2 regions of the Paenibacillus rhizolycopersici genome follow, and region 1 is predicted to be linked to the other one. Evidence: predicted binding sites of a transcription regulator. Region 1 holds the regulator's gene; the other holds the start of a gene.
The links. Region 1 encodes Rex, which represses fermentation and respiration genes when NADH is low (regulators of the CRP and FNR family bind a similar motif). Its sites were predicted from a motif close to TTGTGAAATATTTCACAA; they were not measured.
Positions count from the first base shown of each region.

Region 2: a site for Rex is predicted at 4,423-4,440, ahead of nirB (nitrite reductase large subunit NirB). Genes of this name have one in related genera too.

Region 1 is NZ_JADCNN020000005.1:50,525-58,201, reverse strand. Features, by position in the region: gene IM700_RS07275 (tetratricopeptide repeat protein) at 1-92, shown strand, start outside; gene dinG (ATP-dependent DNA helicase DinG) at 280-3,135, shown strand; gene IM700_RS07265 (redox-sensing transcriptional repressor Rex) at 3,154-3,822, shown strand; gene IM700_RS07260 (amidohydrolase) at 3,819-5,117, shown strand; gene IM700_RS07255 (cell wall elongation regulator TseB-like domain-containing protein) at 5,146-5,631, shown strand; gene IM700_RS07250 (phosphotransferase) at 5,729-6,730, shown strand; gene IM700_RS07245 (hypothetical protein) at 6,883-7,416, shown strand; gene IM700_RS07240 (AAA family ATPase) at 7,409-7,677, shown strand, end outside.
Region 2 is NZ_JADCNN020000005.1:238,279-245,955, forward strand. Features, by position in the region: gene IM700_RS08215 (Crp/Fnr family transcriptional regulator) at 1-447, shown strand, start outside; gene IM700_RS08220 (formate/nitrite transporter family protein) at 617-1,399, opposite strand; gene nirD (nitrite reductase small subunit NirD) at 1,484-1,831, opposite strand; gene nirB (nitrite reductase large subunit NirB) at 1,864-4,299, opposite strand; gene IM700_RS08235 (hypothetical protein) at 4,540-5,256, opposite strand; gene ric (iron-sulfur cluster repair di-iron protein) at 5,388-6,095, opposite strand; gene IM700_RS08245 (FAD-dependent oxidoreductase) at 6,255-6,821, opposite strand; gene IM700_RS08250 (winged helix-turn-helix transcriptional regulator) at 6,880-7,197, opposite strand; gene IM700_RS08255 (Gfo/Idh/MocA family protein) at 7,431-7,677, opposite strand, start outside.

The DNA of each region.
Region 1 (7,677 bases):
CGTCCTTGCCCGAGCCACTGGCCAATTTGGAGGCCTGCACGCACAGCACGGGGAAATTGCATTACAGTCCGGAACTGACTTCCTTATTGTAGGTCTCATTCCGATTGAACGCACTTATTTACGGCTTGAATCATGTAGCGATGCGAAATTCCGCTTAAAGCGGCGCATCGCTTGTTTTGTTTTGTGATTTTTATTACAGATCCCGTTTGTATTAATTTTCAAATCGGTTATCTTCTGTTATGCTGTAAAGAGACTGGAATGAAGGGACAATTAATAGCAATGAAATACGCAGTGCTTGATTTTGAAACGACGGGTAACCAGTCCTCCGATGAAATTATTCAAGTGGGACTTGCCATTATAGAACCGGATAAGACGATATCGCAGGTGTATCGTTCCTTCGTGAAACCAGGTGTTCCGATCCCTCCTTTTATTACGGGATTGACGGGAATTACAGAGGAAGATGTCAAGGATGCGCCGGAGCTAGACGAAGTGATGGTGGAGATGGTTCCGCTTCTAAACGACGTCGTCTTGGTCGGGCACAATGTTGCATTCGATTTTAATTTCTTGCAGAGCGCTTTGGACAAAACAGGCTATTTGCCGTTTACCGGCCGCATTCTGGATACGATGGATTTCTTGAAAATCCTGTTTCCTTCGCTTACTTCCTATCAGCTCGGGCTGGTGGCGGCGGAGTTTGGAGTGGAGCATGATCGGCCGCATCAGGCGGACAGCGATGCGCTGGCGACGGCACTCATTTTCCTGAAATGTGTGGAGGAATGCGCGCAGCTGCCGCTGTTGACTTTGCAGCGTCTGGCCGATCTGTTTGCAGGCGAGGACAGCGATTTGGGCTGGTTTTTCGATGCGATGACGCAGGAGAAGGAACGCGAGGCGATGCCAAGCGAAGATGGTTTCGTGTACTATCGTCAATTCGCCCTGCAGGTGGAGGATTGGCTGGACATTCAAGCGCCAAGGGACAGTTCGGATCGAAATCCGCTGGCGGATGTGACGTTCGAGCAGTTCATGGAACAGGTTCGGGAACGGCTGCGAGAGCGTTTGCCGCAGTATGAGGAGCGAGAAGCCCAGAACATGATGCTGAATGAGGTCATGAGGGCTTTCGAGGAAGACAAGCATCTGCTGGTCGAAGCCGGAACGGGGACCGGTAAATCCTTGGGATATCTCCTGCCGGCCATTTACCACAGTGTAAAGAATGAAGAGAAGGTAATGGTCAGCACTCATACCATCAACCTGCAGGAGCAGCTGCGGGAGCGCGACGTGCCGCTATTGACGGAAGTCGTGCCTTTTCCTTTCCGCGCAGCCGTATTTAAAGGAAGGCAGCATTATTTGTGCTTGCGCAAATTTGAACATAAAATGAATAGAAAAGACTTCGCAACACCTAAAGAAGAGGTGATGACGGCCGCGCAAATGGTTGTGTGGCTGACACAAACGGAAAACGGCGACGATGAAGAGTTGAATCTCGGAAACCGCGGCGGCGACTTCTGGGAGACGGTAGCCAGTGAATCGGAATCCTGCTTAGGCCGATCCTGCCCCTGGTTCCGCAAATGCTTCTATCATCGTGCCAAACACGAAGCCGGAGTAGCGGACGTGGTCATCACGAACCACTCTAAATTGTTTACGGACATTCAGGCCGGGCACCAGCTGCTACCAGGCTATGAGCGGCTGGTCATCGATGAGGCGCATCATTTGGAAGATGTGGCCGGCAAGCATCTTGGCATTCATATGAAATACTTTACGGTGGTCCATACGCTGACCCGGTTGTTTAAAGACAGCAAGACAGGGCAGTTGGCTAATCTTCGGAGCTCGATAGATGCGTCGTCCGCGGAGAAAGCTGCGGAATGGTGCGCAGTGATCGATGGCATCTACCCAACGTTGGTGGATGTGAAAGAGAGCTGGGACAAGCTCAGCGAGCTGCTGTTCAGCTTGATGCCGGATCGCAGCGATGCGGCCCCCGGCGATCCGGGGCAATTCGTATATCGGCTGCTGCCGACCCGAAAGCCGAAGGATTGGGAGACACTGACCGCGCTCGAAAACCAGATTTACGTGGGTCTGGGCGACGTGCTTCGCAAAGGGGATCGTCTCCTGTCCGAGATTCGGGAGGAGCAGGATGATTATGCTGCGGAAAGCCTGCTTACCGATATCAGCGGCTTGTTTAAGGATTTAGCTGGAGAACGGGAATCACTGCGGTTTTTCATGAAGCTGGAAAGCGAAGACACGGTTTATTGGATGGAAGCCAACGGGAATTACCGCAGCCGCTCGCTGCAAATGTACGCGGTGCCGATTGACGTTAGCGCCCAGTTGAAGGAATTTTTCTTCGATCGGAAAAAAAGCGTAGTTATGACTTCCGCGACATTGTCAGTCGATAAGTCGTTTCAATATATGATCGAGCAGTTGGGTCTGACGGAGGCGGCGGAAGAGGAACGGTTGATTACGTCGATGTTGCCATCTCCGTTTAATTACCGGGACCAGGCACTCTTAGTCATTCCGCGTGATTTTCCGAGCGTAAAGGGCAGCGTGGGAGATGATCACTTCATTAACACGTTGGTGCAGTCGTTGGCAGATTCCGCGGTGGCTACGCAAGGCCGCATGCTGGTGCTGTTTACGTCCTACCGGATGCTGAGACAGGTGTATGACCCGCTGAAAGAGTTGCTCTCGGCGCAGGGGATCACCGTCATCGGGCAAGGGATGGACAGCGGTAGCCGTTCCAAGCTGACTCGGCGCTTCCAGGGTCAAAATGCATCGGTGCTGCTGGGGACGAGCAGTTTCTGGGAAGGGGTAGATATCCCCGGCGAGGCGCTGACAAGTTTAGCGATCGTGCGGCTGCCTTTTCAACCGCCGAACCATCCGCTGGTGGAAGCCAAGAGTGAGCGGCTGCAGCGGGAGAAGAAAAACCCATTTATGAAGTTATCCGTCCCGCAGGCGGTTATCCGCTTCAAGCAAGGATTCGGGCGACTCGTCCGTTCCTCGCAGGATCGTGGCATCGTAATCGTTTATGATACCCGTATCCTGGAGTCTTACTATGGGAAGTATTTTTTATACTCTTTGCCCGGACCGAAGATGGAGCATATGCCGATGAATCAAATGGTACCTCGCATCTCGGAATGGTTGAATCCCGAAGCCTAAACCGCTTTATTGATCGCATTGAAGAATAGGGGGAAACGAAGCATGAAGTCAGAAAAAATTTCGGACGCCGTCGTCCGCAGACTGCCGGTTTACCTGCGTTTCTTGAACGAACTCAGCCGCAGGGAGGTCCCCACGGTCTCCTCGCAGGAGCTGGGCCAGAAGTTGGATCTGAATCCCGCGCAAATCCGCAAGGATTTAGCGTATTTCGGCGATTTCGGTCGGAAGGGGATCGGCTATGACGTGGCTTACCTAATCGAGAAGATTCAACAGATTCTCAACCTGGACCAGCAAATTAACGTGGCGTTAGTCGGTGCCGGTAATCTAGGGCAAGCCCTTTCGAATTATAATGCTTATTTGAAGGATAATATGAAAATCGTCGCCGTGTTCGACGCATCGCCAGCAAAGATCGGTACCCAAATCAACAACATCACGATTCAACCGATTGAGGAGCTGGTAGCTACGGTACGAGCGAATAATATCCGTATTGGGATCATTACGGTACCTGACACAGAAGCCCAGCGCGTGGCAGACGAGCTGGTTGCGGCCGGGATCGGAGCCATCCTGAACTTCGCGCCAACGATTCTCAAGGTGCCGTCGGAAGTGCGGATTCATGCGGCCGATTTCACTACAGACCTGCTTAGCTTGGCATATTATCTGGAGGATGGAAAGGAACAAGCCAACGTATGAGTCGTAAATGGTTAATTAAGAACGGGACGTTTGCCGTACTGGAGACCAATCGCCCCGTGATTCATGGATATATGCTTGTTGAAGGCGATTCGATCACCTATATCGGAGAAGAGCGCCCGGAAGGCGTGGAAGGCGCCGAAACGTTTGACGGCAAAGGCTTGTTATTTTTGCCAGGACTGATTAACACCCATGGTCATGCGGCGATGTCGCTGTTGCGCGGTTATGGGGATGACATGGTACTGCAAACCTGGCTGCAGGAGAAAATGTGGCCGATGGAAGCCAAGTTTACCGCTGCTGACGTTTATGCTGGAACGGCGCTGTCCGTACTGGAAATGCTTAAAGGCGGTACGACCACGTTCTTGGATATGTACGATCAGATGGACGAAGTCGCCAAGGTTGTCGAGGAATCCGGCATTCGCGCCGTACTGATGCGCGGAGCGATCGGGCTATGCTCGCCGGAAGAGCAGGATCAGAAGCTTAAAGAAGCGATCGCGTTTGCCCAGAATTGGCACGGTAAAGCGGAAGGACGCATCACGACGATGATGTCGCCTCATGCGCCATATACCTGTCCGCCGGCTTTCATCGAGAAGTTCGTACAAGCCGCCCACGATCTCGATCTACCGATGCATACGCATATGTCGGAGACACGCGCCGAGGTGGAGCAGAACGTGAACGATTACGGCGTTCGCCCGGTAGAGCACCTGCGGAAGCTGGGCATGTTCTCCCGCCCGACGCTGCTCGCCCATGCCGTACATTTGACGGACGAGGAAATCGAGGTCTTGGCTTCTCATGGCGTTACCGTCTCTCATAATCCGGGTAGCAACTTAAAGTTGGCCAGCGGCGTTGCCAGAGTACCGGAGCTCCTGAAGAAGGGAGTGGTGGTATCGCTGGGTACTGACGGTGCAGCCAGCAACAATAACCTGGACATGCTGGAGGAGATTCGTTTGGCCGCGCTGATTCATAAAGGCGTATCCGGGGATCCGACGGCGATTCCGGCTCTAGAAGCACTCAAGATGGGGACGGAGTACGGCGCGAAGTCGGTCTTCTTGCCGAACACCGGGAAGCTTGCGGCTGGCATGAAGGCGGATTTCATCGCCTTGAACACGGAGCAGGCTCATTTTCTGCCGCGAACGGATTTCATCTCGCACACCGTGTATTCTGCTGGACCAAAAGACGTGGAGCACGTTTGGGTGAATGGCAAACAGGTCGTCAAACACGGGGCTTGCCTGACGCTTGATGAGGAGCGTATTCGGCACGACGCTCAAGCTGCGTTCGAGGGACTGCTGGCACGGTAATACGCTAGGATAGGAAAGGAAGAGAAGGTTGAGGAAGCGAACCCAATGGATTCTGCTGTCCATCGTGATCCTGTTGATCGTGCTCCTTGGTCTCCACCGGTTTTATCTATACATTCATGAGGATACGTGGAGAGCCGAAAGAGAGGCCGTTCAACAGGCGAAGCAGGAGACGGACCTGGTCCAGGGAGACGAGGTGTGGAAGTCGGTATGGGATGAAGTCACCTGGGTCGTGCAGGGGGAAGACGAATCCGGACGTAAAATGATGGTTTGGCTCCGAGAAGGACAGGACCCTGAGGTGCGATTGCTATCGGAAGGGAAGTCCGAGAATCAGGTTCGAGCCATCATCAAACAGACGTTGCCGGGTATTCAGGTTGTCCGTCTGCTGCCGGGCATTTACAATAACCAACTGGTCTGGCAGCTGTTCTACAAACAGAAGGACCACCACTATTATCGGTTCTTCAGTTTTACAACGGGCGAACCGCTACCGGAAGTGTTCACCCTGCCGAATCGCTGACGGGTCGTCGTAAATAGAAATATTCCTAATAAACGGTTTCGAGGTTTAGGCGAAAAGCCTGAATGGCGAGACCGTTTTTTTGTAAGGAGGGAAAGGCATGGAGTTGCTCGATCCAGCAGGGCAAGAGAATAAGGTGTGGGAAGACTTGAAACAAGCGTTTACCCATCATTTTTCTAGTCCAATCCGGCAGGCTATTCCTATTAAAAGAGGTTGGTTAAATTATAAATGGAAAATTACCACGGATTTCGGTGAATTTGTGCTTAAGCAATATAATAGGGAGCGGTTTAAGTCCTATCGGCCCGAAACGTTGCAATTGGCCTTATCGCAACAAATGCGATTAAGTGAACTTGGTTTTCCGTGCCCTTCGCTTCTTAGCTCGAACGGGAATAGGATGCTTGAGTCGGACAGTGGTGAAAAGTTCATTGTAATGGGGTATTGTCAGGGACTACTGGTTCCGCCGGGACAAGCCAACATCCATCAAGTCTATGATTTAGGACGGGGCACAGGCCAAATGCATCGGTTTTTTAATGACGGGACGTTGGGACGGAAGGAATCCGCCTTGTTTTGCCCTCCCGCTCGCGAGGAGCGATTGGAGCATTGGATTACGCTTCAGGAGCAAGCTCTTCGCAGCGGCAACCTCTTATTGTCGAGTGAGATTGAAACGCAACGCATTGCAACGGAAAACGTTGACCTGGGACGATTTGAACAGATTGCATCGGGGTGGGCGCATCGGGATCTTTGGATGGACAATTTGCTGTTTAATGAGAGTTCTGTGGCTGCGGTCCTGGATTTCGATCGCTTCAATTATGATTATCCCCGGCTCGATGTTGCTCGAGCTGTGATGTCATGTGCGTTTAGCGATCACTTGGACCTGACTCTGGCTACTGCATTTATGGAAGGGTATCGACAGGAGGTAGAAGCCCCATTTGAGACGGGGTACTTAACGACATCCCTGCAAATGCTGTGGTACATGGAATGTGTCTGGTGGATTCATGGGCAGATGGATCCACATAGCGCGCCTCCCGCGCGCTTCGCCAGGGAGATGAAGTGGCTGGCGGAAAATATCAACCGCTTGCCAGTGATGCTTGAGAATTTGTAGCATTTCGGGGTAGAACTGCTAGCTTCAAATTTTAAATATCTTCACACTTTCCTTCGATATTTGATATACGATGTGATATACTCATATTTGTAGTTTTGATAGACGGGTTGATATACTACAGAGATGATTATTATAGATAAGGGGGACATCACGTGAAACTGCGTATTGGACCAATTGCTGCAAGCATCGCTATTTCCGTCCTTGTGTTGTTTGGTGGATGGTTCCTGTATCGGCAATGGGCGATTGAACGTCCGCTGGAGAATATCGTAAAAAGTGTGGATGGTGTAAATCAAGTCGAAATGGATATCAAACCTGATGAGTTGGCGCTGAAGCTGAGTTTAAAGCCGGGGACCGATCTTGGCGCGCTAGTTCGGCAGATTGAACAGAACGGGAAAGACCAAATCGGCAACCGTACGTTGAAGCTAGACGTGGAGGATCATTCTTCTCCGACATTGGACCTGTTGTGGGAGAACGCGTTGTTCACCGTCGCGCAAGCGATGGAAAACAAGCAATATACGCAAATTACCGCGGCTCTAAAGCAAATGGAACAGGAAAACGACAAACTGACGGCTACAGCGGAAATGGACGAGAAAAACGTCTATATTACTTTGACGGATGGTCAATACAGTAAATTTGTTATTTTGCCGCGTACACCGGAACGAATGGGGGCATGGCCGAATGCGTAAATGGATGATCGAAGCAGCCATCGGATTTATTCCGGTCCTTATCGTATTCTTGGCAGTGACCGGTGTTAATGTTGTTCCGCTTGTCGTAGCTATGGTGCTGTTTGGCGCGTTGTTTACGGCGATCAAAATGCGCAGCGGCGGGATTACGATCGGAGCAGCCGGGGAACGGAAGCGCAAAAAGCGCGGCCTGGCAAAGCTAACCTTCGAGCAGATCGGCGGACAGGAAAGTGCAAAGCAGGAGCTTCGGGAAGCGCTGGATTT
Region 2 (7,677 bases), 190 kb from region 1:
AAGCACAGCTTCACCGCCGAAGTCATCGAAGACTGCGAAATAGGCGTCATCGAGCAAAAGGATCTGGAAATCATGATCTGCCAGCATTGCGATTTCGCCATCGATTTCATGAAATGGATGGGAATCCATCACCGTTTGACCCAGACGAAATTCCGTGATTTGATGATGTACGGCAAACCAGGCGCATTGTGCTCGACACTGATTCGCCTTAGCAATACGTATGGCGAACAACATGGAGACACGATTCTGATCAACAAGAAGATCACTCACACCGACTTGTCCAACATGATCGGAGCAACGCGCGAGAGCGTCAACCGCATGCTGAGCGATCTGCGCAAGAAAGACGCGCTGGAGTACGAGAACGGCATGATCGTGATCAAAGACCTCGTGATGCTGCAGGATATTTGTCACTGCGAGCTATGCCCGAACGAAATTTGCCGTATCTAATTGCCCGCAGCTTCATCACCAATAGACGCTAGTGCTAGCGTATCGAACCGTCCCTTCTTTGGTTGGACGGTTTTTTGCTTTGTTCTTCTTCATATAAAGCAAAGCAAATCCCCCAAGCTTCGTCTATGATAGACGAACTTGGGGGATCATTCTCAGCTCCTGTTATGTCCTACGCCTTCTTGCGCACAGGCGAAATGAACCAATATGCCATACCGACAAACACGGCGCCGCCAACCATATTGCCTAGTGTAACCGGCACCATGTTGTGCAACCATCCAGCGACCGTAACCGTATCCGGATGATTCGGTAGCAGCAGCGACAAGCTGAGCAAAGTCATATTGGCCACGCTATGCTCGTACCCGCTCGCGATAAACGCATAGAGGCACCACCAGATCAAGACGAGCTTGGCGATATCCTCCTTGGCCCGGTTCGCCATCCAAAGTGCCAAGCAAACAAGCCAGTTGCACAGAATCCCGCGAAAGAACAGCTCTGTCACCGGAGCCCCCATCTTCTTGGCGGAAGCGGCAAAGATCAAATGCTCCGGCGCGGCCGTCTTAAACAAACCGCTGCCGACGATTAACAGGCAAAGCACTAACGCACCTGCCAGGTTACCTAGAAAAACGAGGGTCCAGTTCTTCGCCGTATCGCCGACCGTTGTCCGCTTCGCGAGCGTACTAGCCGTAAAGAACATATTATTGCCGGTGAACAGTTCGGAGCCAGCAAACACAACCAACGTCAGGGCCAGCCCAAAGGACATCCCCATCAGCATCGTCTGATACGGCGATTTGACCACGGCGAGCGGTCCGCCGATGCTGAAGATCAGAATGATCCCCAACCCGACATAAGCCCCTGCCAGCATCGCCGACACGAAATAACGGGACAGACTTTCGTTCATCTTATCTTTTTTCTTGACGGCCGCTTCCACGATCGCTTCCACGTTTTGCGTAAACATTTGTGTTCCTCCCCCATATGAAGCCTGCCTTGCTTTCAAAAAATGCGCGGCGACCTCTCGATCACCGCGCTTCAGTTCATCCCGCTACGCTTGCTGCAGCACCGCTGCAGCAACGAAAACCTGTCCCTCTTCCACCTTGACCGGAAACATCGTCACCTGGCCGGTATCCGGCGCTTGAACCTGTCCGGTGGTCAGGTCGATTTTCCAATCGTACAATGGATCATACAGATAATGACCCGAAACGATGCCCTCGGCCAGCGGTCCGCCCTTCGGATGGGGATTCTGGTTTAATGCCGCAAAAATGCGACCATCCGACGTACGAAACACCGCGATCGACTGACCGGCCAATTCCACCACCCGACCGATCTGTGGCAGGAACTCCTCCAAGGCGCCTACAGGGTAAAACGTATCACCACTCAACTCCATCTTCATGCTTGATAACCCCTTTCGCTTTAGACGCTACATTACAGCTGGTTGCTCATTTCCAACGAATGATACAATTTACCGCGTTGATCATCGTCGTTCAGCACTTTTTGCCAAGGATCCGTCACTTGAGTCAAGGCAAATTCAATCCGTTCCATCAACGCCTTGCGGTTCTCGGTGTCGTCGACGACAACCGAGCGAATGTGCTCGAGCCCCATCCGTTCCACCCACTCCGACGTTCTCTCCAAGTAGTTGCCGGTTTCACGGTAATATTGCATGATTGCACCGCACAGCTCGATCAGTTCCTCATCGGTTTTTACCTTGCATAGCGAATCCGCCAAGCGCGCCTTGATCCCGCCATTGCCGCCGATAAAGATTTCCCAACCGCCATCATTACCGACGATACCGATGTCCTTCGTGCACGATTCGGCGCAGTTCCGCGGGCAGCCGTTAACCGCCATTTTGAATTTGGCCGGGAAATCAAGCCGTTCGAATTTACGCTCCAGCAGCGCGCCCATACCCATCGAGTCCTGAGTCCCGAAGCGGCAGAATTGCGAACCAACGCATGTTTTGACCGTACGCAGCGATTTGGCATAAGCATACCCCGACGGCATATCCAGCTCTTCCCAAACTTTCGGCAGATCTTCTTTCTTCACCCCGATCAAGTCGAGCCGTTGTCCGCCCGTGACCTTCACCACTTTGACATCGTATTTCAAGGACACGTCGGCGATTTTCTTCAGATCTTCCGGGGTTGTTACGCCGCCGTACATCCGTGGTACCACTGTGTAAGTGCCGTCCTTCTGGATGTTGGCATTCATCCGTTCGTTGACGAAACGCGAAGCCTTCTCATCCTCGTGCGTATCCGGGTAAATCATGCCCAGGTAGTAGTTGATGGCGGGCCGGCATTTCGAGCAGCCTTCCGGTTGCGACCATCCGAGTACGTTCATAACCTCTTTGGTGGTCTGCAGCCCTTTCTCCTTAATTTCCGCAACGATCTCATCGCGGCTCAGTGTCGTACAGCCGCAAATCCCCTGCTTCGCCGTTTGCGTGAAGCCGTCTCCAAGTACATATTGCAAGATTTGCTCCACGACCGGTTTACACCCGCCGCAAGAACGGGTCGCCCCGGTGCATGCCTTAATCTCGTCCACCGTCGTCATGCCTTGATTCACAACACAATCCACGATCGTACCCTTGGTAACCCCGTTGCAGCCGCAGACGATTTCCTCGTCGCTCATCGTTTCGACCGAGGCCTTCTTCTTGGCTCCGCCGCCGCAGCAGCCTCCGCCCATCAGCGACTCGTACAATTCGTCGGTCATCTCTGCGCCTTGCTTGATCAGCTTCTGCAGCTCGGCCGAATCCGTGATATCGCCGAACAGCACCGCACCTACCAGCTTGCCATCCTTCAGCAAGATTTTCTTATACGTGCGCTTCCAATCGTCCTTGTTCGCGATGACCGTATGTTCCGGCCCGTCGATGAATTCGCCGGTCGAGAAGACATCTACGCCGGAAATTTTCAGCTTGGTCGATACGACCGAACCTTCATAAGGTGGAGTGTCTACGCCGCTGATATGCTTGGCCATCACGTTCCCCTGCTCGAACAGCGGTGCGACCAGACCGTAACAGATTCCGCGGTGCTCGGTGCACTCACCAACCGAATAGACTCCCTCCAGCGAGGTTTGCATGTAGTCGTTGACCACGATCCCGCGATTCACTTCCATTCCGCTGGCCTTGGCAACGGCGACATTTGGTTTGATCCCTACCGCCATAACAACGAATTCCGCCGCAAGCTCCGTGCCGTCCGCGAACCGCAGCCCGCGTACCCGGTTATCCCCTAGCAACTCCGTCGTTTGTGCGCCCATCTTGAACTTGATGCCCTGACGTTCCAATTCCGCTTGCAGCATGCCTGCCGCTTGATGGTCCAACTGGCGTTCCATCAAATCTTCCATCAAATGCACGACCGTCACGTCCATGCCAAGCTGCACAAGCCCCTTGGCCGCTTCCAAACCGAGCAAGCCGCCGCCGATCACGGCCGCCGTCTTATAGGTGTTGGCCGCTTGCAGCATTTGCTCACAGTCTGCGATATCGCGGAATCCAACGACTCCCTCCTTATCACTGCCCGGAATTGGCAGAATAAACGAAGTCGAGCCGGTAGCAATCAACACTTTATCGTACGGAACGCGTTGCCCGTTATCGGCCACAACCTCTTTGGCCTCCGCATCGATCCGCTCGACCGTGGTCCCCATATGCAGCGTAATCCCATGTTCTTTATACCAATTCAAATCATTCAATACGATGTCATCCATCGTTTTGCTGCCTTCCAGCACATACGACAGCATGATCCGGTTATAGTTCGGATGCGGCTCGCTTCCGAAGACCGTAATGTCAAATTTCGTAGTCAACTTCAGGATTTGTTCCACGGCGCTGATGCCGGCCATTCCGTTCCCGATCACGACCAGTTTCTCTCTGTCCGTTCCCATATTCGTAATGCCTCCTCCTATAAATACCTAGATCTCTAGTGTCTTTACGATAGTTCAATTTTTAAGTGATGCTCTTAGTATAAATTTAAAATTGCAGATACCTTGTGATTGCATTCACATTAATTGTGAAAGAATACACAAACTTTTGTCATAACTATTTTCATGAACCTATTGAAAAAATCCGCAACCCCGGTTATGACCAGGACTGCGGATTCCATAAGTTTTGTCGAGTACCTACATCTATTTCTGCTTTAAGACAATTTCCACATTGTCCTGTGGCTTTAATCTCATATCCAGCCCCGTATCCAGTAGCTTCTTTCCGTTCACCTTCAGGATCCACTGTTCGTTCTCTTGGGGAGTATACCCGCCGACCGATACGATGGATTTGTTGGTGGGACTAAACTGAACGATGCCGCTGCGTTTTAGAAGATCCCTGACCGTCGTGTTATCGTCGTATTTATTGACGTAATACTTCTTCTTCGGACTGCCCCCATCGATAATCAATAGCAAGGACGCCTGCTGCGGGATCGCTTCAAAGCTATCGACCGTCTTGACATAGACGAGCAGCTTGTCGCCAATCTTCAACTCATGATCCCAGTCGCTGGGATCCAGCTCTTTGTCATTCAACTGCGTTCCCCACTCCAGGGTAGAATCCAGCGACACTTCCCCAACCGATTGGATTGCCGATTGATCCTCCGTGAACCTCACGATCCCACTGCTCTCCAGCGCATGACGTGCCGTTAGCCCAGCCATATAATCGTAATGCAGGCTGCGCGTCACATCGGGGATAAAGGTACCCCCGTCGATCGTCAACGTGATGTCGTGGGGTTGTTCTTTGTCGGTTCTCTGTGCTTCCGCCGGTGCCGTTTGATCCGTAATTTGGCCTTGGGCGCAAGCCGTCACGATTATTGCTATTCCTGCCATCCATCCAACAAGCCATCGCCATCTCTTGTGCATTGCCGCCCCCTGCCCTTCTCCTATCATTGTCCCAACCCGGGCAATAGAATATTCCTTATCTTAAGGATACCGGACAAGGCGCAGGTTCTCAAATTTTATACAAACGGCGGCTCGCGGAAGCGAAAGACCACTTATTCTGTGTATCGCGGGAATAACACGTTATTTTCAAGATGTACATGCGTAAAGGTCATTCCCTCCAACTCCTCCAGGCGCGCGTAAGTCAGACGGTACGTCGTGCAGGCATGAGCCGGCGGTTGAAAATCCCCGGTGAGCTCGCGCAGCTGTTTCAAGATATTCCCTGCACCGTCATGCTCCGATTCCAAATCGGCAATCGCGCCCTGCAGTTTTTCGAGCACTTCCGGTTCGCGGCCTGCATCCCAGTTGAGCATCTTCGGAAATACCTCGGCCTCCTCTTTGTCACTGTGCGCCAACAGCTCACGCCGCAACTCGCCGAACAATCGGGCCACCTCCAGCAGGTGAGGATCTATTTCACCGTGAACGCGCGAGACCTTCGTCACGTATTTTTGAATTTCCGGGAGCTCCTCCCGTAAATAACGGTGATGTTTGCCTACGATATGTTCAACCAGGTCCGCAGATGACGCTTGAAGCCAGCCTTCTTCTCCTCCTGTATGCGGATGCTCAGCTAACATACGGTTCAAGTCCTCCAGCAACAGCTCTACCGGAACGCCGCTTTCTTCCGCCGACTCGGTAATCGGACGGTTTCCCCCGCAGCAAAAGTCGATTTTCCGTTGCCGGAAATAATCCGCAGCTTTGGGAAACCGCAGCACGATATCTCGAACTTTATCGGTCATTTGAAATTCTATTGGATTGATATCCATTTCTAAAACCTCCTGAAATAATGAAGTCAAGCTTACCTCTTCACCATACTTCACGAGGTACACCTGCTTGGTGATTGCGCTCACTTCGCCATAAACCTGATTGCCTTATAAAATAAAAAGGCCCCCTGTCTCAGGAGGCCTGTCGTATGTTCTTATTTATTACTTAAGTACGTCGTGATCAACGTAACGCTCGCCATTCAACTCACTGATCAGCTCGATCGCAACCTTCGCACCGTCACCGGCGGTGATGATCGTATGCACGCTAACCCCAGCAACCGTTCCTGCTGCCCAAACGCGCGGAATGCTCGTACGTCCCTCGCCATCGGTAGCAATCACGGTTTTGATTCTAGGTTCCCGGCCATCCTTCAGCTCCAAGCCGATAGCGCTTGCAAGATCGGTTAAGGCACCAGTGGCTAATACGATATGGGACGCTTCATAACTGCGGCCGGATTCGGTCTTGACAGTCACTTTCGATCCGCCGTTGGTATCTACGCCCGTCACTTTTTCTTCAATGAATTTCGCGCCGAATTTCTCCGCTTGCTCCCGCCCGATCTTTAGAAGATCCGGTCCGGAAATATCCTTCGCGCCGTAATGATTCTCGATCCATGCCCGTTTGGTCATGCTAGCGTTGCTGTCCAGAACGAGCGTTTCTTTACCCGCTTTGGCCAAGAAAAGCGCTGCGCTGGCTCCCGCCGGTCCTGCTCCGATAACAATTACCTCAGCCACAAGTACACCCACTTTCTATTGTTTTCATGCCGCCCGCTCGCCGGTAACGGCATGCCGATCACTTGATCCACTCCGTTGCCCAAGCTTGAACTTCATCCATCACCGGACGAAGCGCACGCCCCTTTTCGGTCAATTCATATTCAATACGAACCGGTGTCTCAGGATAAACGTGACGGATCAGGATCCCTTCACATTCCAAATCCTTCATCCGCTCCGACAACATTTTATCGCTCATGGAAGGAATCTGATTGGAAATATCCTTGAATCGTTTTGGCCCGCTCATCAGCGTATTGATGATCAAACCGTTCCAACGTTTGCCGAGAAACGAAAAAGCCGATTCAAAACGCGGACACATCGCATGAGAATGCTCATCCATAAAATTCACCTCGTTATCATTGCCCGCCTAAAGGCTTAAGACTTACATTTTGTTAGTATATTTCATATTAGCACATTTGTCCTTGGAAAGTAAGGGGGTACCCTTGTCATTTGAAAAACGGCCGCCTTGGCGGCGGCCGCTAATATAGTATATTACGCTGGTTGTAACTTATACCCCCGCATCTCGGCGGCTGAATCCGTTACCATTTACGTTCACCAAATCGATGGGTAGTGTTAATCAAAATAAACCGTTTTTCCCGTTCTCGCCGACTCATAAATGGCTTCTAAAATTTCCGTTACCACGAGCGCTTGCTCCGGCTTAACGAGCGGCTCCTTATCCTCAAGAATGGCCTGCACCCAAGCTCTCGCTTCGCGAGTGGCATCGGTTTCCTGCTTGCCTTCGAAAAAAGCGACGCCGCCCGAGCCCAAATCGACCTTCGTCTCGTACAAACGGCTCAATTTCTCGCCATTGAGGCGAAGT